Regions from separate parts of the Yinghuangia sp. YIM S09857 genome, predicted to be linked through region 2. Evidence: riboswitches for the same ligand, from Rfam matches in the RefSeq annotation. Region 2 holds a riboswitch; the other holds the start of a gene.
The links. Region 2 has a riboswitch for S-adenosylmethionine ahead of thrC (threonine synthase). Riboswitches for the same ligand answer to the same signal wherever they lie in the genome.
Positions count from the first base shown of each region.

Region 1: another riboswitch for S-adenosylmethionine. It lies ahead of ACRX5S_RS18030 (aminotransferase class V-fold PLP-dependent enzyme); the one in region 2 lies ahead of thrC (threonine synthase).

Region 1 covers NZ_JBPKBH010000007.1:391,823-401,509, reverse strand. Annotated here, with positions in the region: gene qcrA (cytochrome bc1 complex Rieske iron-sulfur subunit) at 1-573, opposite strand, end outside; gene qcrC (cytochrome bc1 complex diheme cytochrome c subunit) at 588-1,394, opposite strand; gene ctaE (aa3-type cytochrome oxidase subunit III) at 1,450-2,067, opposite strand; gene ACRX5S_RS18045 (hypothetical protein) at 2,303-2,710, shown strand; gene ACRX5S_RS18040 (hypothetical protein) at 2,918-3,313, shown strand; gene trpD (anthranilate phosphoribosyltransferase) at 3,438-4,517, shown strand; SAM riboswitch class IV at 4,647-4,761, shown strand; gene ACRX5S_RS18030 (aminotransferase class V-fold PLP-dependent enzyme) at 4,808-6,226, shown strand; gene ACRX5S_RS18025 (Lrp/AsnC family transcriptional regulator) at 6,307-6,594, opposite strand; gene ACRX5S_RS18020 (rhomboid family intramembrane serine protease) at 6,647-7,537, opposite strand; gene ACRX5S_RS18015 (exonuclease domain-containing protein) at 7,587-8,333, opposite strand; gene ACRX5S_RS18010 (hypothetical protein) at 8,455-8,712, shown strand.
Region 2 covers NZ_JBPKBH010000021.1:73,276-82,962, reverse strand. Annotated here, with positions in the region: gene ACRX5S_RS32925 (LytR C-terminal domain-containing protein) at 1-238, shown strand, start outside; gene otsB (trehalose-phosphatase) at 580-1,419, shown strand; gene ACRX5S_RS32915 (alpha,alpha-trehalose-phosphate synthase (UDP-forming)) at 1,494-2,942, opposite strand; gene ACRX5S_RS32910 (nuclear transport factor 2 family protein) at 3,050-3,475, opposite strand; gene ACRX5S_RS32905 (MarR family winged helix-turn-helix transcriptional regulator) at 3,568-4,077, shown strand; gene ACRX5S_RS32900 (glucosyl-3-phosphoglycerate synthase) at 4,183-5,169, opposite strand; SAM riboswitch class I at 5,364-5,509, shown strand; gene thrC (threonine synthase) at 5,526-6,797, shown strand; gene ACRX5S_RS32890 (ubiquitin-like small modifier protein 1) at 6,794-7,072, shown strand; gene ACRX5S_RS32885 (cold-shock protein) at 7,641-7,844, shown strand; gene groL (chaperonin GroEL) at 8,239-9,687, shown strand, end outside.

The DNA of each region.
Region 1 (9,687 bases), on a different contig from region 2:
CTTGTTCTCGCCCCAGAAGGTCTCGCGCAGCTTGGTGCCGGGCAGCGGGCCGAGGTCGCGCAGCAGCACGACGCCGGACAGCGGGACGAGAGCCATGGCGCCGATCATCGTGCGGCGGATCAGCGGGCGGCGGCCGATGGCGGAGTCCGCGGCGCCCTGCTGGAACTCGCGGATGGCGGCTTCCCGGACCTCCGGGTCGGAGACCAGCTCGTGGCGCTCCTGGACGATCTCCTCGTCCGTCATCAGCGTGCGCGCCCAGTGGACCGCGCCCGCGCCGATGCAGAACAGCGCGACGCCGAGCGTGCAGCCCAGCGCCATGTTCAGCGCGCCGATCTTCCCGAAGAAGAAGATGTCGACGATCTTGTCTTTGTCGATGGTGACGTACGAGGCGATGAAGCCGACCGTCGCCAGCATCGAGATCAGGAACAGCAGCGACACCTGGCGTTCGGCGCGCTTGGCGGCCTTCTCGTCGATGTCGGTGCGGCGCGGCTCGTGTTCCGGGAGACCCGGGTCGGCGAACGGGTCGAGAGCCCCGGCCGGGGCGTGCGCCGCCGGCAGCTTCTCTTCTGACATGTCCTCGTGGCTACTCACTTGGTCCTGGCCTTGGGGGTACGAGCGGCGATCCAGATGGCGGCGGCGATCAGGAAGCCGAGCCCGAAGATCCACACGAACAGACCCTCGGAGACCGGGCCGAGGCGGCCCAGACCGAGGCCACCCGGGTTGGGCTCGTCCTTCGTCACACCGGTGATGTAGGTGACGATGGCCTTCTTCTGCTCCGGCGGCATGATCGTGTCGGGGAACGAAGGCATGTTCTGCGGGCCGGTCAGCATGGCCTCGTAGATGTGCTTCGGATCGACGTCCTTCAGCGAGGGGGCGAAGCGGCCCTCGGGGAGCGCGCCGCCCTCACCGGAGAAGTTGTGGCACTGCGAGCAGTTCGTGCGGAAGAGCTCGCCGCCCTCCTGGATGTCGCCGTCGAGGGCGTACTCCTCCTCGCGCGGCACCGCCGGACCCGCACCGAGCGACCCGATGAACATGCCGAGCAGGTCGGCCTGCGCCTGGGTGTAGACGACCGGCTTGCGCGGCGCCTGCGGGCCCTGCTGCTGCATGGGCATGCGCCCGGTCATGACCTGGAAGTCGACCGCGGCCGGACCCACACCGACGAGGGAGGGGCCGTCGCTGGTGCCCTGGCCGTTGAGGCCGTGGCAGCTCGAACAGCCGCTCAGGTAGAGCTTCTTGCCCTCTTCGATCTTGGCCAGCGCGGTGGGCGCATCCTCGGCCTGGGCCTTCTTGGCGGGCGCGAACGCGGCGTACAGCCCCCCGGTCGCCGCGAGCGCGAAGAGTAGGACGACAAGCGCCGCCAGGGGATGGCGTCGTCGTGCGGAGAGCTTCTTCACCAAAAACCTCGGTTGGTTTCGTCGTTTTTGTCGAGTGGGACCGGGTGCGGCGTCTCTACTTGATGAGGTAGATCGTGGCGAAAAGCCCGATCCACACCACGTCGACGAAGTGCCAGTAGTACGAGACGACGATCGCGCTGGTGGCCTGCTCGTGGGTGAAACGCTTGGCCGCGTACGTGCGGCCCAGGACAAACAGGAAGGCGATGAGGCCGCCCGTCACGTGCATGCCGTGGAAGCCCGTGGTCAGGTAGAAGACCGAGCCGTAGGCCGACGAGGAGAGCGTCAGGTTCTCCTTGACCAGCTCGGTGTACTCCATCACCTGCCCGCCGATGAAGATCGCGCCCATCACGAATGTGATCACGAACCACATGCGCAGCTTCTTGACGTCACCGCGTTCCGCGGCGAAGACGCCGAGCTGGCAGGTCAGCGAGGAGAGCACCAGGATGGTGGTGTTCACCGACGAGAACGGGATGTTGAGCATCTCCGTGCCCTGTTCCCAGATCTCGGGTCCCTGGACCGACCGGATCGTGAAGTACATCGCGAAGAGGGCCGCGAAGAACATCAGCTCCGACGCCAACCAGACGATCGTGCCGATGCTGACCAAGTTGGGACGGTCGACCGCCCCATGTGCGTGCCCGGTTTCTACTGCTGTTGCTGTCGCCACGGCCGCCATTATTGCGGTCGCCGGATCGGGCCGCGCTTCGGGGGGCATCCTTCGGCGAACGTGTCTGAGTCGCGGTGGTGTTCCCCGAGGTCCGCCATTCGGCCAATCGCGCCTAGTAAGGAGCTGTGCGGGACCTCGGCGGGGGCGATTCTGACGTGCTATCAGAGCGAGGGTGAATCTCCGACTCGGGCGCGGCGAGTAAGCCGAACGAGGGACGCCGGAGGATGCGGGTAGCGTTCGCGGCATGGTCAAGGCAGGTATCGGAAGGCTGTTCCGGCGCAGGCGCGAGGAGCCGGAGCCGCCGCTCGTCGACGACGGCACGCTGGTCGTCGTCGGGGAGAGCTTCGACCCGGCGCGCGCCGACTCCGCGGTGCTCGCCGATCTCGCCGGGGCCGGGGTGGTCGTCGAGGGGCGGCAGCTGATGCTGCGTCATGTCCTGCGCCTGCCGGACGCCGCGGCGGTCGCGGAGGCGGGGCGCATTCTCGCGCCGGACGGGTGGGCGGTGGCCGCCGGGCCGGACGGGTCGACGTACGCCGATCGCCCGCAGCGCGTCACGGCACTCGAACTCGCGCGCGAGCGCACCCGCATGGCCGGGCTCGCGCAGCGGCTCGGCGGTGACGCGGAAGGGTGGATTCTGCTCGGGCGCCCATGACGGCTTCTTTTGATCAAGGATGTTCAGGTCTGTTCAACGGTGATCAAGGGCCATGGAAGCGGGTTCAAGGGCCGTGGATTTGATCAAGAGCTTGGAGCCGGTGAATCAGGAGGAGTAGCATCCGCGGTGTTGTAATGCGGATCACACCAGGGTGATCGGCCGTCTTGAAGACCGGGGCAGGTGGCAATGGCGCACAGCGGCGACACCATGACCGTCCTTGTATACAGCGATGACCGCAACACCCGTCAGAAGGTCATGCTCGCGCTCGGACGCCGGCCCGCTGCGGACGCACCCCGGGTGGAGTACTTCGAGTGCGCCACCGAGCCGGCCGTCATCGCCAAGCTGGACAAGGGCGGTGTGGACCTCGTGATCCTCGACGGCGAGGCGACCCCCGCCGGGGGCATGGGCATCTGTCGCCAGCTCAAGGACGAGATCTACCGGTGCCCGCCGGTGCTGGTGCTGGTCGGCCGTCCACAGGACGCCTGGCTCGCCACCTGGTGCCGGGCCGACGCGGTGGTGTCGCACCCGCTCGACCCGGTGACGCTCGCGGCGTCGGCGGCCGAGCAACTGCGCAACCGTGCGGCGTCGCGCGCCGGGGTGTAGCTCTTCCGGGGGCGTGGCGCGGCGGTGCGCGGCCGGGTGTCGGCATACGGACAGGCCGCAATTCCGTTGCCGGGCGCGGCTACGCTGAGTCCGACCTGATCGGACACGTCAGCGGGAGCGGACCATGGGCGCCTCGGCCTCGGTAGCGGTGAACAGCACCACCTCCGGGCAGGCACGTTCCTGGCCCGACGTCCTGTCCGCCCTGATGCGCCGGGAGGACCTGGACGCGGGGACCACCGCGTGGGCGATGGACCAGATCATGAGCGGCGAGGCGACTCCCGTGCAGATCGCCGCCTTCGTGGTCGCCTTGCGCGCCAAGGGCGAGACGGTCGACGAGGTCACCGGTTTCGTCGAGGCGATGTACGCGCACGCGGTGACCATCGAGGTCCCCGGGCCGATCGTCGACGTCGTCGGGACCGGCGGCGACCGCGCGCGTACCGTCAACATCTCCACGATGTCGGCGATCGTCGTCGCGGGCGCGGGGGCCACCGTGGTCAAGCACGGCAACCGTTCGGCGTCGTCCGCGAGCGGTGCGGCGGACGTCCTCGAAGCGCTCGGGGTATCGCTGGACCTGACGCCCGAGCAGGTCGCGCAGACCGCGGTCGAGGCCGGGGTGACGCTGTGCTTCGCGCAGCGCTTCCACCCGGCGCTGCGGCACGCGGCTCAGGCGCGACGGGAGTTGGGCGTCCAGACGACGTTCAACATCCTGGGCCCGCTGACGAATCCGGCGCGTGCGCCGTACACGGCGATCGGCGTCGCGGACGCGCGCATGGCGCCGCTGATGGCCGGGGTGCTGGCGCGGCGCGGGACGACCGCGCTGGTGTTCCGGGGCGACGACGGCCTCGACGAGCTGACCATCACGACGACCTCCAAGGTGTGGGTCGTCCGCGAGGGCGAGGTGCACGAAGACGCCGTCGACCCGCGGGACTTCGGCATCGAGCTGGTGCCGATCGAGGCACTGCGCGGCGGCGACGCGGAGTTCAACGCGGACGTCGCGCGCCGACTGCTGGCGGGGGAGCGAGGCCCCGTGCGGGACGCGGTGCTGCTCAACTCCGCGGCGGCGCTGGCCGCGCTCGGCCCCGGCGAGGGCCCGCTGAGCGAACAACTCGCGTCGGGCATCGAGCGGGCGGCGGACGCCATCGACTCCGGCAAGGCACAGGCGGTTCTGGACCGGTGGGTGGAGACCACGCGCTCGTTCGGGTGACGGTGTCGGGCGTCCCGTCTCACGGGTGGGACGCCCGCTGTCTCATAACTGACGAAGTGCTGTCTCGTACTTCGAGACGCTGTATATCCGTGTTGAGAGACCGGCTTCTGTGGGGTAATAATTCCCCCAGGTCACGAGCGACAGCATTTTGGCCCCGGCTTGCTGTCCGGCAACCCTCCTCCGCGGTGGGGTGCCCCGGGTGATGACCAGGCCGGACACAAGGGTGCTCCGGCAAGCGCGGACCTCCATGAGCCACGGCATCCGGGGTCCCCAGCCCTGGAGAGTCAGCCATGACTGCCGTCGCATTCGCCCCGGTTTCGCCGCTTTCGCCCGCTGAGACTGACGCGTCCAATTCCACCTGTGCGCCACTCGCGGTCGTCGGCCGCGACGTGCGCGTGCCGCTCGTCACCGGCGGCGAAGCGGAGTACGCCGCACTCGACTACGCCGCCAGCGCCCCCTGCCTCCAGCGCGTGTGGGACGACGTCAGCGCCTACCTGCCCTACTACGGCAGCGTGCACCGCGGCGCCGGATACCTGTCGCAGTTGTCGACCGACCTCTACGAGCGCAGCCGCACGACGGTCGCCGAATACCTCGGCACCCGGGTCGGCGACGTCGTCCTGTTCACCCGGGGCACGACCGACTCGCTCAACCTGCTGGCGTCCGTACTGCCGTCCGCCACCCGGGTGTTCGTGTTCGAGACCGAGCACCACGCGGCGCTGCTGCCGTGGCGGCGCACCGCCGACGTCACCCACCTCGCGGCCCCGTCGAGCCACGCCGAGGCGGTCGCGAGCCTCGACGCAGCCCTCGCCGCCGACGCGGACGAACACGGGGGCGACCGGCCGCGCCTGGTGTGCGTGACGGGCGCGTCCAACGTCACCGGCGAGCTGTTCCCGGTCCGCGAACTGGCCCAGGTCGCGCGTCGGCACGGCGCGCGCATCGTTCTGGACGCCGCGCAGTTGGCCCCGCACCACGCCGTCTCGCTCGCCGAACTCGACGTGGACTGGGTCGCGTTCTCGGGGCACAAGCTGTACGCCCCGTTCGGCGCCGGCGTGCTCGCCGGGCGCGGCGACTGGCTCGCGGACGCCGAACCGTACCTGGCCGGGGGCGGCGCCAGCCGCTCGGTGACCGCGGACGCCGTCGAGTGGAACACCGGCCCGGCCCGCCACGAGGCCGGTTCGCCGAACGTGATCGGCGCGTACGCGATCGCCTCCGCGTGCCGCGCGCTCTCCGAGGCCGGCCTCGACGCGCTCGCCGCCCGCGAGGACGCGCTGCTCGCCCGGCTGCGGGCGGGGCTCGCGGGGATCCCCGAGGTGCGCACGCTGGACCTCTTCGGCCCCGAGTCCGCCCGGGTCTCGGTGCTGTCGTTCGTCGTCGAGGGGTGGAACAGCTCGCGGTTCGCCGCCGCGCTGTCCGCGGAGTACGGGATCGGGGTGCGCGACGGGCTGTTCTGCGCGCACCCGCTGGTACGCCGCCTGCTCGGCGGGCGCGCGGACGCGCCGACCGAGTGCGGGGCGCCCGACGCGCCCTCGGGGGAGCAGAACCTGAACGCGATCCGGGTCAGCTTCGGGGCCGGCACGCCGGACGAGCACGTGGACCGCTTCGTGGGCGCCGTACGGGAGTTGGTGCGGCGCGGGGCGAAGTGGACATACCGCACCGACGGCGGACGCTGCGTGCCGGAGTCGGACCCGCGCGGCCCGGCGCGGCTCTGAGGCGGGCCGGGCGCGGGCGGCGTTCAGCAGGGAATGCCGGCTCCGGTGCCCACCAGGCGCCGAAATCCGAAGGACGCGGCCTAGAAGCCGTCGTCGAGGCCGATCGCGAACGCGGCCTCCAGGTCGTGCTTCGAGTAGGTCCGGAACGCGATGTGCGTGGCGGTGTGCAGGACACCCGGCACCTTGTTGAGGCGCCCGGGGATCACGTCCGCCAACTCGTCGTGCTCGCGGACCCGGACCATGGCGACCAGGTCGAACTCGCCCGTCACCGAGTACACCTCGCTCACCGCGTCGATCGCGGTGATCGCCTCGGCGATCTCGGGGATGCGGTCGACAGCTGCCTTGACGTGCACGATCGCGGTGATCACAGCGGCGGCCTCTCCTCGTTCGGTGCGGGGGTACGAGCCTATCCGGCGCCGGTCATCCGTTCGGCCCCGACGGGGTCCCCGGCGGCGGATAGGTCGGCGGGGGCGGGATCGCGGGTGCGGTCGGCAGAGCGTGGACAAGCGGTTCGGGCACGCCGGGTGCGCGGGTGCCGGGAGGCGTACGCGGGACGCGTCGTCGATGGTAGAGCGCCCAGGCGTACAGGAACCCCGCGGCGAAGCCGACGAGATGGGCCGAATAGGCGACATCGGCGTCGCCGTTGACGCCCAGGCCCTGGAAGTAAAGCCACTGGAGCACGAAGTAGAACCCCAGCACCGCCCACGCGGGGAAGCGCAGCGGTAGGAACAGCAGCAGCGGGACGAGGCTGGTCACGCGGGCCTTCGGATACAGGTAGAGGTACGCGCCGAGCACCGCCGCGATCGCCCCCGACGCGCCTACCAGCGGCTGCGCCGAACCGGGGTTGAGCAGCGCGAAACCGTACGTCGCCAAGTAGCCGGCGGCCAGGTAGAACAGCGTGAAGTGGCCGCGGCCCATGCGGTCCTCGACGTTGTTGCCGAAGACGTACAGGTAGAGCATGTTGCCGATGAGGTGCACCCAGCCGCCGTGCATGAACATCGCGAACAGCACGGACAGCGCCGGGATCTTGTCGGGGTCGGCGGCGGTCGTGCAGCGGATCGGGCCGCGCTCGGTGGCCACGAGGTCGGGCGGGTCGACGATGCCGCCGCCGCCCACGAGTTCGCTCGGGATGGCGCCGTACTCGTAGTAGTAGGCGTTCTCGGCGCACACGCGCGCCTCGGGGTCCATGTCGCCGCTCCCGAACCCGGACAGCGGGCTCACGAGGAAGATCACCGCGTTGAGGACGATCAACGCGTAGGTGACCACCGGGGTGCGGCGCACCGGGTTGGCGTCATGGACGGGGAGCAGCATGTCCCTATCGTCACGTCATGCCCGGTTCCTGGCCTGGCAGGCTACCGCCCTAGACCGCCTGAGGTTCACTCGGATGGCCGGTGCACCGAAGCAGACCGGACAGGTCGTGCACTCCGGCGCGACGCAGGCGCGCGATGAGCGCCCGCAGGATGTGGGCGGTCGCCCGGGCATCCGCGGTGGCCCGGTGCGTAGACGGCGCGGGGGACTCGAACAGGCCTGCGAGCGTGGCCAGTTTGTAGTTGGCGACCTCGCCTCGCGAGACCAGCGAGCGGGCGAGCTCCAGCGTGTCGACCACCACAAGGTGCGGCCACGACTCGCCGCAGGCCGCGCAGGCCGCGCGCAGGAACCCGATGTCGAACGGCGCGTTGTGGGCGACCAGTACGGCGTCCCGGGCGAAGTCGTGGAAGGCGGGCAGCACCTCGCGCAGCGGCGGGGCGTCCGCGAGCATCGCGTCCGATATCCCGGTCAGCCCGGTGATGAACGCCGGGACGGGTACGCCGGGGGCGACCAGCGTGGCGAACTCGCCCAGCACGTCGCCGCCGCGCAGGCGCACCGCGGCGATCTCGGTGATGCGGTCGCGCTCCGCGTCCAGGCCGGTGGTCTCCAGGTCGACGACCACGAACACCTGGCGGTCCAGGGGCGTGCCGCGGTCCCAGCGGCCGGACGCGTTTCGCACCGCGCTCGCCGGTTCGGTACTGTCCCGCGCGGGCACGCCGGACCACGGCGGTGCCGCATCGCATGCCCCGGTTTGTGGCACGGAGAGTGGCGCGGACGGGCCGGGTACCTGGCTGCTCATGCCACGGACGGTACGGATCCGCCCTGACACCGGCACGGGCGCCCCTCCCGAACGGCCGTCCGCAGCACGGCTCCGGGCGCGTGGTGCGGGTCCCTGAACAGCCTTGGAGAGGAACAAACGCATGTCGGTCCCGGCCCCCAGCGAGACGACCCGTTGGCGCTGCTCGCTGTGCGGCAACCTGACGCGGTTCGACGTGACCCGGACGACCCGGGCGGTGGAGTTCGTCCACCTCGACCTCGCCGGCGAACCGCGTGTCGACGAGCGGGAGATCCTTGAGGACACGATCGAATCCGTCCGCTGCCGCTGGTGCAACGCCACCGATTCGGTCCAACTCGTGCCCCGTCCGGGTGCCGAGGACGGCGAGACGCCGGGGGCTTGACCGGGAGTCGCGGGAGGGCGCGGGAAGGGAAGGTGCCGGAGGCCCGAGTCGGCCGAGGCACGGCGAACACCCGTCGGCTCTCCGGTGCGGGGGCTGTCCAAGGAGACCTTCAGGACGCCCGCGACCCAGGGCGGCGCTCCAGGCGTAGTGCGGACGCGGCAGAGGCCTCGGTCATGAGGCGGAATGCAGCAATGCCGCCGACTTGTCCGGGCGTTGCGCTGCTTCGGTTTCCGACGCGGCACATCGTCACGTGCGGATTTGCCGACACTCCCGCCGACACGCCGGGCGCCGGCCGCTGTTCCGGAGCGCGGTGCGAGTTCGGCGCGGAGCGTACCGCCGAACGGGTGTACGAGCCGCGGGCGACTCCGTGCCGCCGGGCTCGGCCGGGCCGCCGCGGGTGATGCCGCAGGCCCGAAGGCTTCCGCGACGGGACGCCGAGCCCGCGTACGCGGGCTTCGAGCCCGAAAACCGGTTCCGACCCGCGACGTGCAACCTCCGGGTTGGTATGTCGGACTGGGCCGCTTGACTGCGCGTCGGCACCGGTGCGCTCGCCGGATGTGGCAGTTTTGGGGTGGCGGGGCTTGTCCGGAACACGGCACGCTGGCGGGCCGGAGCCGGTACCGGCGCACGGCCGCGCACGCGGATTGTGCATCGGTTCGGCATCGGCGCGGGGAGGCGTGTCCGGCTGTCCGGGTGGGCAGGCCATGATCAGGAGCACAATCGAGCAGCCTGGGGCGGGGAGACCGGGCCGATACGGAACCGGAGGACCTGTGGGCGAGTCGGACACACGCGCGGAGCCGGGCCACGCTGCCCGCGGCTCCGGCACGTCCGCCCCCGAGTCCGCCGACTCCTGGGCACGTGCCGCGGAGGCGCGCCCCGCGAAGCCGGGTGCGGCCGCCAAGCAGACGTGGGAACACGCGGACGCCTCCGTCCCGGTGCACGCGGACCGGCCCGAGGCCGCGGTCGAGCTGCCGA
Region 2 (9,687 bases):
CGGGGCTTGGCACGGCCGCGTTCCCGCGACGACCGTCTACCACCCGTCCGGTCAGGAGGCCGCCGCCAAGCGCCTCGCCGCGGCGTTCCCGGAGGTGCGCCGGATCAAGCCCACCTTCCCCGGCATCTCCCAGTCCCGCCTGGTGGTCATCGTGGTCGACGCCCCGAACCCCCCGCTCGTCGCCAAGGTTCTGGGCACCGAGTCCCCGAACCCACCGGCCGGGGCACCGCCGCGCTGACGGGCATTGACGGGACGGGCGGCGCGTTCCGCGGTTGATGTGTCGGCGGCGATGCCCCTGATACCCAACCCCGGGGGCCACCCGACGCACCCGCCGGAGTGCCGCCGTGTTGGGAAGCTGTGGTTGGCACGTGGGCTGCATGGAGGGCACGATGCGCCGGTTGCGCGCCTGGCCGAACGAGTGCGACGAGCGGTCCGAGCCGCGTGCCGCGTCGCCTGCTCTGATGCGCCCGTGACACGGCCGCTCACGTGCCGCGGCGTCGGGGTGGGACACGACGGCACGCCCTACCGCCCCCGTGCCGGATCGCGGTCGCTCCTCCGTCCCCGGGTAGGTTGTTGCCCATGGACCTGCCGCACCCGACGACGACCGCGGGGAAGGCCGGGCTCTCGGCTCTCCTCGACGCCCCCGCCCGCGCCGTGGTCGCGCTCGACTTCGACGGCACGCTCGCGCCGATCGTCGACGACCCGCGTGCCGCGCGTGCCGATGCCGACGCGGTGGCCGCTCTCGCCCGTCTCGCCCCGCACCTCGCCGCGGTCGTGGTGATCACCGGGCGCCCCGCCGCGGTTGCCGTCGAGTACGGGGGCTTCGCGGGCGTACCGGGCCTCGACGGCCTCGTCGTGCTCGGCCACTACGGCCTGGAGCGCTGGGACGCGGCGACCGGGCGGGTCACCGCGCCCGACGTCCCGGAAGGCGTCGATGCCGTACGCCGCCAACTCCCGGGCCTGCTCGACTCGTTGGGCATGGCGGACACAACCTGGCTGGAGGACAAGGGCAGTGCCGTCGCGGTGCACACCCGCCGCGCGCCCGACCCGCAGGCCGCCCTGGACGCTCTCCGCACCCCGCTCGCCGAGTTGGCCGCCGCCAACGGACTCGCCGTCGAACCCGGGCGCTACGTACTGGAGTTGCGTCCCACCGGAATGGACAAGGGGCAGGCCCTGACCGCGTTCGCCGCCGAACGCTCGGCCACCGGAGTGTTGTTCGCCGGAGACGACCTCGGCGACCTCGCCGCCTTCGAAGCCGTCCAACGCCTGCGCGGCGAAGGCGTCGCGGGCCTCACTGTGTGCAGCGCCTCCGCCGAGGTGCGCGAGCTGGCCGAACGCGCCGACCTGGTCGTGCCCGGCCCGCCCGGTGTCGCGGCCCTGCTGGCGGCGTTGGCCGATCACCTGGACGCCGAAGCCTGACCGCCACCGTCTGATCGATCAAGCCTGACCGCCGCCGTCCGGTCGACCAAGCCCAGTGACCCAACCAACTCCCGCTACAACGCGTCCAGTTGGTCCAGAAACCACTGCTGCGGACTGAGCGCGGTTGCCGCCGCGGCAAGCCGCTTCGTGCGCTCTGCCCGCTCGTCGTACTCCATCGACAGTGCCTCGTGCAGCGCATCGGTGGTGGCGCTCACGTCGAACGGATTGACCACGATCGCGTCCGGCCCCAACTCCTCGTACGCGCCCGCCTCGCGCGACAGGACCAGGGCGCAGCCGTCCTCCGAGACCACCGGAATCTCCTTGGCCACCAAGTTCATTCCGTCACGGATCGGGTTCACCAGCGCGACGTCGGCGAGCCGGTACGCGGCCAGCGACCTCGGGAAGTCGTCGTTCACGTGCAGGATCAGCGGCTGCCATGTCCCGTCGCCGAACTCGTCGTCGATCTCCTTCGCGATGCGCTGCACCGCCGCCGTGTACTCGCGGTACTCCGGCAGATCGTGCCGTGACGGGTAAGCGAACGCGATGTGCACGACCCGGCCCAGCCATTCGGGACGCGTGCGCAACAGGTCCCGGTACGCGAGCAGTCCGCGCACGATGTTCTTGGACAGCTCGGTCCGGTCGACACGCACGATCACCTTGCGCTCGCCGATCACCTCCCGCAGCGCGGCCAACCGGGCCTCGACGTCCGGCCGCGAGGCCCGCTCGCGCAGGAAGTCCGCGTCCGCGCCCAGCCCGTGCACGCCGATCGCGGTGGTGCGTCCCCCGTGCGTCACGGTCATCGCCGTACGGTCGACCTCGGCCCCCAGCACCTCTTCGCAGCAGTCCAGGAATGCCCCGGCCCAGCGCCGGGTCAGGAACGCCGCCCGGTCGGCGCCGAGCACGCCTTCCAGGACGGCCCGCGCGATGTCGTCCGGCAGCAGCCGGAAGTAGTCCGGCGGTGCCCACGGCGTGTGGGAGAAGTGGCCGATCCGCAGGTCGGGGCGAAGTTGCCGCAGCAGTACGGGAGTCAGCGTGAGGTGGTAGTCCTGCACGAGGACCTGCGCGCCCTCCGCAGCCTCGTCCGCGAGCGCCTGCGCGAACGCCGAGTTGTACGCCTCGTACGACGCCCACTCCTTGCGGAAACGCCCGTCGAACACCGGCTTGGTGGCGGTGTCGTAGAGCAGGTGGTGGATGAACCACAGCGTCGAGTTCGCTATGGCGTTGTACGCCCGCGCGAACGTCCCCGGGTCGATGTCCAGCATGTGCACGGCGAGGTCGCCGGTGTCGTGCCCCGCGAGGTCGAGGCGTCCGGACGGGGCCTCCCGGGCCGCGGTGCGGTCCGCCTCGGACAGCGCCGCACACACCCACACCGCGCCGGTCCCCTGGCCCGCCGCCGACAGCCCGGAGACCAGTCCGCCGCCGCCGCGGTGCACGGAGAGCGATCCGTCGTCCTCGGTCCGGAAGGAGACCGGACCGCGGTTGGAGGCGACGAGGACCCGGGCGGCTGCGGTGTCAGGGCTCATGACTCCAACCGTAGCCACCCATCCGGTATGGCAAACCCGCCGTGCCGCGGACGCCCCCGGGGCGGCCCCTCCGGCCCGCGGCACGACGGCCGGGCCGATGCGCTCCCTCACTCCGTCCGCGTCCAGGCGACCGTGATCCGCATGTCGTCGAAGCGCCAGCCCGCGTCCGTGCGCACCGCCGTGCAGTCCGTCCGCAGACCGCTCTCCTGATGCGGCGGCTCGCCCTCGCGCCAGAAGTACACGAGTTGGCTCGCGGTGGCCGTGGCGCGGTCGCCGTCGACGCGCACCAGCACGTCGGCGTTCACGTGCTGGGTCGCCACGCCCTCGACCACGCTCTGCCGGAGGAACGCGACGAGCTCGTCGATCCCGCGCAGTTCGCCCGCCCGGCCCAGTACCACGGCGTCGTGGGCGAAGACTTCGTGGGCGTCGTCGTGGGCCTGGTCATCCAGCACCTTGGACAGGCGGGCGAAGAGGTCGGCTATTTCGAGGCGGTCGGAGACGGTCGAGACGGTCAAGGCGTCGGTGGACAGCATGGGACGGCTCCTTCATTGGTGTGACCAACATTGGGTGAGCCAACACTACGTCGAAATGTTGGTCTGGCCAACACTCAATTAAGGTGGCCGCCATGGACGAGATCCCCCGGCGCCTGACCGCGAAGCCGAGCTGGCTCATCAACCAGCTCTCCGTGCACTCCCGCCGCCTCGTGAACGACGGCTTCGTCGCGGCCGGGGCGCGCGGGCACCACTACCGGCTGCTCGCCGCGCTGCGGGAGTTCGGGCCCGCGAGCCAGGCGGAGTTGGGCCGCCGCTGCCGCGTCGACCGCAGCGACGTCGTCACCGCGCTCAACGGACTCGTCGCGCAGGGCAGCGTCGAGCGCACCCCGGATCCCGACCACGGGCGCCGCAACCGGATCATGCTCACCGCCGAAGGGGCCCGCAGGCTACGGGAGATGGACGCCGTCCTCGACCGCGTACAGGACGACCTCCTCGCCCCGCTCTCCCCGGACGACCGGCAGACCCTCACCCGACTGCTCCGCCGAGCCCTCGACCACCACGAAGGCCGGCCCGAGTCGCGTTCGTCGGACCACCACGAAGGCCGGCCCGGGACCCGTCCGTCAGACCACCACGAAAGCTAACCCGAACCCCGCGCCGAACCCCGCCCCGCGGCCCACCGCCGGGACCACGCCCACCACGAACACCCCTGAAAACCCCGCCCGTTCGCACCCCCGGGGGCAGCCCGCTCAGCCCGCCAGCGCCGTGCGGTTCCGGTACTCCGGGATCGTGATCATCGGCGGCCGCTCGTGCGCGGCCACGTCGTGGCTGCTCACCCGGAAGCCCTTCTCGTCCCGCTCGAACTGCGCGAACACCGTGTTCAGCCCGCCCGCCCCCGTGCGGACCCGCCCGTCCCGGTGCAGGCGCTCCAGCACCGCCTGCCAGATCTCCCCGGCCATCCGCCCGAGCCCCGCCTCGTCCTGGTGGCTGTGCCGGCGTACGCCCACGTCCACCTGCGCCATCGCGTCCAGCCCCACCGATTGCAGCGCGTCCACCAGCATCGCCGTCTCGACGCCGTAGCCGCAGGGGAACGGCAGGCGTTCGAGCAGGCCCCGCCGCACCGCGTACTCGCCGCCGAGCGGCTGCACGAACCCGGCCAGTTCGGGCCAGTACATGTTGAGCAGCGGTCGCGCGACCAGCTCGGTGACCCGGCCGCCGCCCGCCGGCACGACGGTGTCGCCGATCTCCAGCGGGCGGTCGTACATCGCCTTGACCAGCTGCACCGAGGGGTCGGTCAGCAGCGGTCCGAGGATGCCCGATACGAAATCGGCTGAAAAATCACGCAGATCGGCGTCCACGAAGCACACGATGTCGCCACTCGTGACCAGCAGTGAACGCCACAGCACCTCGCCCTTGCCGCGCAGCGCGGGGATGCGCGGCAGGATGTCGTCGCGGTGCACGACGCGCGCACCCGCCCGCGCGGCCACCTCGCCGGTGCGGTCCGTGGACCCGGAGTCGACCACCACCAGCTCGTCGACCAGCGGATACCGCTCCATCAGCTCGGTGCGGACGGTACGGACGATGTCGCCCACGGTCGGCTCTTCGTCCAGCGCCGGGAGGACGACGCTGACCCGGTTCGCCCGGCCGGCCCGCTTGGCCTCCAGGAGCCTGGGCACCGGCCAGTCGGCGGCGGTCGAGGACCGTCGTTCCAGCCAGTGGATCACCTCGGGCAGCACTGTCGCGTTCCCCTGTCGTTGCTTGTCGTGCGCGGGACATCGTCTCGCGGGTCGGACGCGGATGATCGGCCGGCATCCGGTTCGGTTACAGTCTTGGTCACGAGATACGACGATCGCACGTCGGCTCGGACAAACGCGGAGCGGCCGCGCGGTTACCCCCTGGGGGTGGCCGACGGCACATCGCACCGCCATAGAGCTCATCCAGAGGGGCAGAGGGAACGGCCCGTTGAAGCCCCGGCAACCATCCGATTCGGTACACCCATGTGCGCGTCGCACGCGGGGCCCCCGGCGGACTGGTGCCAAGTCCGGCCTGCGGGGACCCCCGTGGGGAAGATGAGGAGAGAGGCCCCATCGCCATGGCTGTGATCGCACAAACCCTGACCCTCGCGCCCGGCTCGTTCGGGTCCGCCGTCGCGCTCTCCTGCCGCGAGTGCGGCGAGCGCTACGAACTTGGTCCCAAGTTCGCGTGCGAGTTCTGTTTCGGGCCGCTGGAGGTCGCGTACGACTTCTCCGGCGGCGTGACCCGCGAGCGCATCGCGGCCGGTCCGAACAACATCTGGCGCTACGCCCCGCTGCTCCCGGTGCCCGCCGACGTCGCGGAGCACCCCAATCTGAACCCCGGCTTCACCAAGCTGGTCGAGGCCCGCAACCTCGGTCGCGAGCTGGGCATCAAGAGCCTTTTCGTCAAGGACGACTCCGGCAACCCGACGCACTCCTTCAAGGACCGCGTCGTGGCCATCGCCGTCGAGGCGGCCCGCAACTTCGGCTTCACCACCCTCTCCTGCTCCTCGACCGGCAACCTGGCCGGCGCGGTGGCCGCGGCGGCCGCCCGTGCCGGGCTGCGGTCCTGCGTGTTCATCCCGTCCGACCTGGAGGCCGGGAAGGTGCTGACCGCCGCGGCGTACGGCGGCGACCTGGTGGCCATCGAGGGCAACTACGACGAGGTCAACCGCTTCTGCTCGGAGCTGATCGGCGACACGGCGGGCGAGGGCTGGGGCTTCGTCAACGTCAATCTGCGGCCGTACTACGGCGAGGGCTCGAAGACGCTGGCGTACGAGATCGCCGAGCAGCTGGGCTGGCGCCTGCCAGAGCAGATCGTGGTGCCGATCGCGTCGGGCTCGCAGCTCACCAAGATCGACAAGGGCTTCCGCGAGCTGGTCAAGCTCGGGCTGGTCGAGGACACGCCGTACAAGGTCTTCGGCGCCCAGGCCGAGGGCTGCTCGCCGGTCTCCACGGCGTGGAAGGCCGGGCACGACGTGATCCGGCCGGTCAAGCCGGACACCATCGCCAAGTCGCTGGCCATCGGCAACCCGGCGGACGGGCCGTACGTGCTGGACGTGTGCAAGCGCACCGGGGGCGCGGTCGAGGACGTCGACGACACCCGCGTGGTCGAGGCGATCAAGCTGCTGGCCCGCACCGAGGGCATCTTCGGCGAGACCGCCGGCGGGGTCACGGTCGGCTGCCTGAAGAAGCTGGTGGAGACCGGGCAACTGGACCCGGAGGCCACCACGGTCGTCCTCAACACGGGCGACGGTTTGAAGACCCTGGACGCGATCGAGTCGACCACCGGCGCGACCGCGACCATCCGTCCCTCCCTTGAGTCCTTCCGAGAGGCTGGCCTGGCATGAGCGTTTCCGTGCGAATCCCGACGATCCTGCGTACCTACACCGGCGGCGCGGCCGAGGTGACGGCCGAGGGGGCCACGCTGGCCGAGGTGATCGAGTCGCTGGAGAAGTCCTACCCGGGCATCGCCGCCCGCGTGCTGGACGACCAGGGCAAGCTGCGGCGCTTCGTGAACGTGTACGTGAACGACGACGACGTGCGCTTCGCCGAGGGCCTTCAGACGGCCACCCCGGACGGTGCGAACGTCTCGGTCATCCCGGCGGTCGCGGGCGGCTGCTGACGGCGGCCGCCGAGGTCCGCCGGGCGCCCCCGGGTGATCCGCTTCGCGCAAGTCCGCCGTACGGTCTCGGCCGTGCGGCGGACTTTTGCGTGGGGCCGCGGCGAGCAATCCATGATCAATGCAGCGGGGCGCGGCATTCGGAACGAAGTGTTCCGTGCGGCAATCCCGCGTGTGCATCGGCGAATCCGGGGAAGCGGGGTGCGGACAACCGCATTTTCCGGAGATTTCGCGGCAACCGCCCGACAATCCCGTGGCCGGGATCACATCCGAAATGCTCCGTTTGTCGCTTTTGATACGGAGTGAAATACGGTCTTCATCCGGAGTTAATCAAAGACATCCGTTTTGTTCCTCCCGGATTTCTCGTCCGTTTGACCTGTTGCGTCGGGCACCCATCCGGATACATTCAGCCGCGGTCGGACGGTTCCACGTACTGGATCTGGTGCGCGGCAACAACTCGCGAACCTGCTTGCCCTGTGCTGACTTCACTCAGTCGGTCAAGAAGTAAGCGAACGACCCGGAGCTGCGGCGCGCAGTTTCCGTGAAAGGGCCAGTAACAGGGGAGTTAGGAATGGCTCAGGGCACCGTCAAGTGGTTCAACGCGGAGAAGGGGTACGGCTTCATCGCGGTCGACGGTGGTGCGGACGTCTTCGTCCACTACAGCGCGATCCAGATGGACGGGTACCGGACGCTTGAGGAAGGACAGCGGGTCGAGTTCGAGATCTCGCAGGGGCAGAAGGGCCCGCAGGCGGACATGGTCCGAGTGACCGGCTGAGCCTGTTCACTGCTCTTCTTGTACTGCTCTTCTTCAGACGTGGCCGAGGCCCGGCCCCCCATTGGCGGGGGCCGGGCCTCGTGCCGTTTGCGGCGCGGTGCCCGAGCGGATCCCGCCGAGGCGGCCGCCGAACACCCGTCCCACCTTCCGGACATCTGTTCGAGTGGGCCCGCGCGAGCGCTTGTGCGAGCGACCGGTACCGGGGGTCCGCTTGCACTCGACCTACCCGAGTGCTAATCATTGGCGTTAGCACTCTGGATGTGAGAGTGACAAAAGGACCGGGCAGACGAGGTCCGGAGGCCGTGGGGGAAGGATCCCCGCGGAGCCGGGTCGTCCGTCGCGGGCGTCGGCCCAGGTCCTCAGCATCCACCCCGTTCTGGGAGGACCTCACCACATGGCCAAGATCATCGCGTTCGACGAGGAAGCGCGTCGCGGCCTCGAGCGCGGGATGAACCAGCTCGCCGACGCCGTCAAGGTCACGCTCGGCCCCAAGGGCCGCAACGTCGTGCTCGAGAAGAAGTGGGGCGCCCCCACCATCACCAACGATGGTGTGAGCATCGCCAAGGAGATCGAGCTCGAGGACCCGTACGAGAAGATCGGCGCCGAGCTGGTCAAGGAGGTCGCGAAGAAGACGGACGACGTCGCCGGTGACGGCACGACGACCGCGACCGTCCTGGCCCAGGCGCTCGTACGTGAGGGTCTTCGGAACGTCGCCGCCGGCGCCAACCCGATGGCCCTCAAGCGCGGCATCGAGAAGGCCGTCGAGGCCGTCTCGGAGCAGCTTCTGAACCTCGCGAAGGACGTGGAGACCAAGGAGCAGATCGCTTCGACGGCCTCCATCTCCGCCGCCGACCCGCAGATCGGCGAGATGATCGCCGAGGCGATGGACAAGGTCGGCAAGGAAGGCGTCATCACCGTCGAGGAGAGCAACACCTTCGGCCTGGAGCTTGAGCTCACCGAGGGCATGCGCTTCGACAAGGGCTACATCTCGCCCTACTTCTCCACCGACCCGGAGCGTATGGAGGCCGTCCTCGACGACCCGTACATCCTGATCGTCAACAGCAAGATCGCCTCGGTGAAGGACCTGCTCCCGCTGCTGGAGAAGGTCATGCAGGGCGGCAAGCCGCTCGCGATCATCGCCGAGGACGTCGAGGGCGAGGCCCTGGCCACGCTCGTCGTCAACAAGATCCGCGGCACCTTCAAGTCCGTCGCGGTCAAGGCCCCCGGCTTCGGCGACCGCCGCAAGGCCATGCTGGGCGACATCGCCATCCTCACCGGTGGCCAGGTCATCAGCGAGGAGGTCGGTCTCAAGCTGGACTCCGCCGGTCTGGAGCTGCTCGGTCGCGCCCGCAAGGTCGTCGTCACCAAGGACGAGACGACCATCGTGGACGGTGCCGGCGACTCGGACCAGGTCCAGGGCCGCGTCAACCAGATCCGCGCCGAGATCGAGCAGTCGGACTCCGACTACGACCGCGAGAAGCTCCAGGAGCGCCTGGCGAAGCTCGCGGGCGGCGTCGCGGTCATCAAGGCCGGTGCCGCGACCGAGGTCGAGCTCAAGGAGCGCAAGCACCGCATCGAGGACGCGGTGCGCAACGCCAAGGCCGCCGTCGAGGAGGGCATCGTCGCCGGTGGCGGCGTGGCCCTGCTCCAGGCGTCCCAGGCCGCGTTCGAGAAGTTCGAGCTGGACGGCGACGAGGCCACCGGTGCCGCGATCGTGAAGCTGGCCGTCGAGGCCCCGCTGAAGCAGATCGCGGTCAACGCCGGCCTCGAAGGCGGCGTCGTGGTGGAGAAGGTGCGCAACCTGACCCCCGGCCACGGCCTCAACGCCGCGACCGGCGAGTAC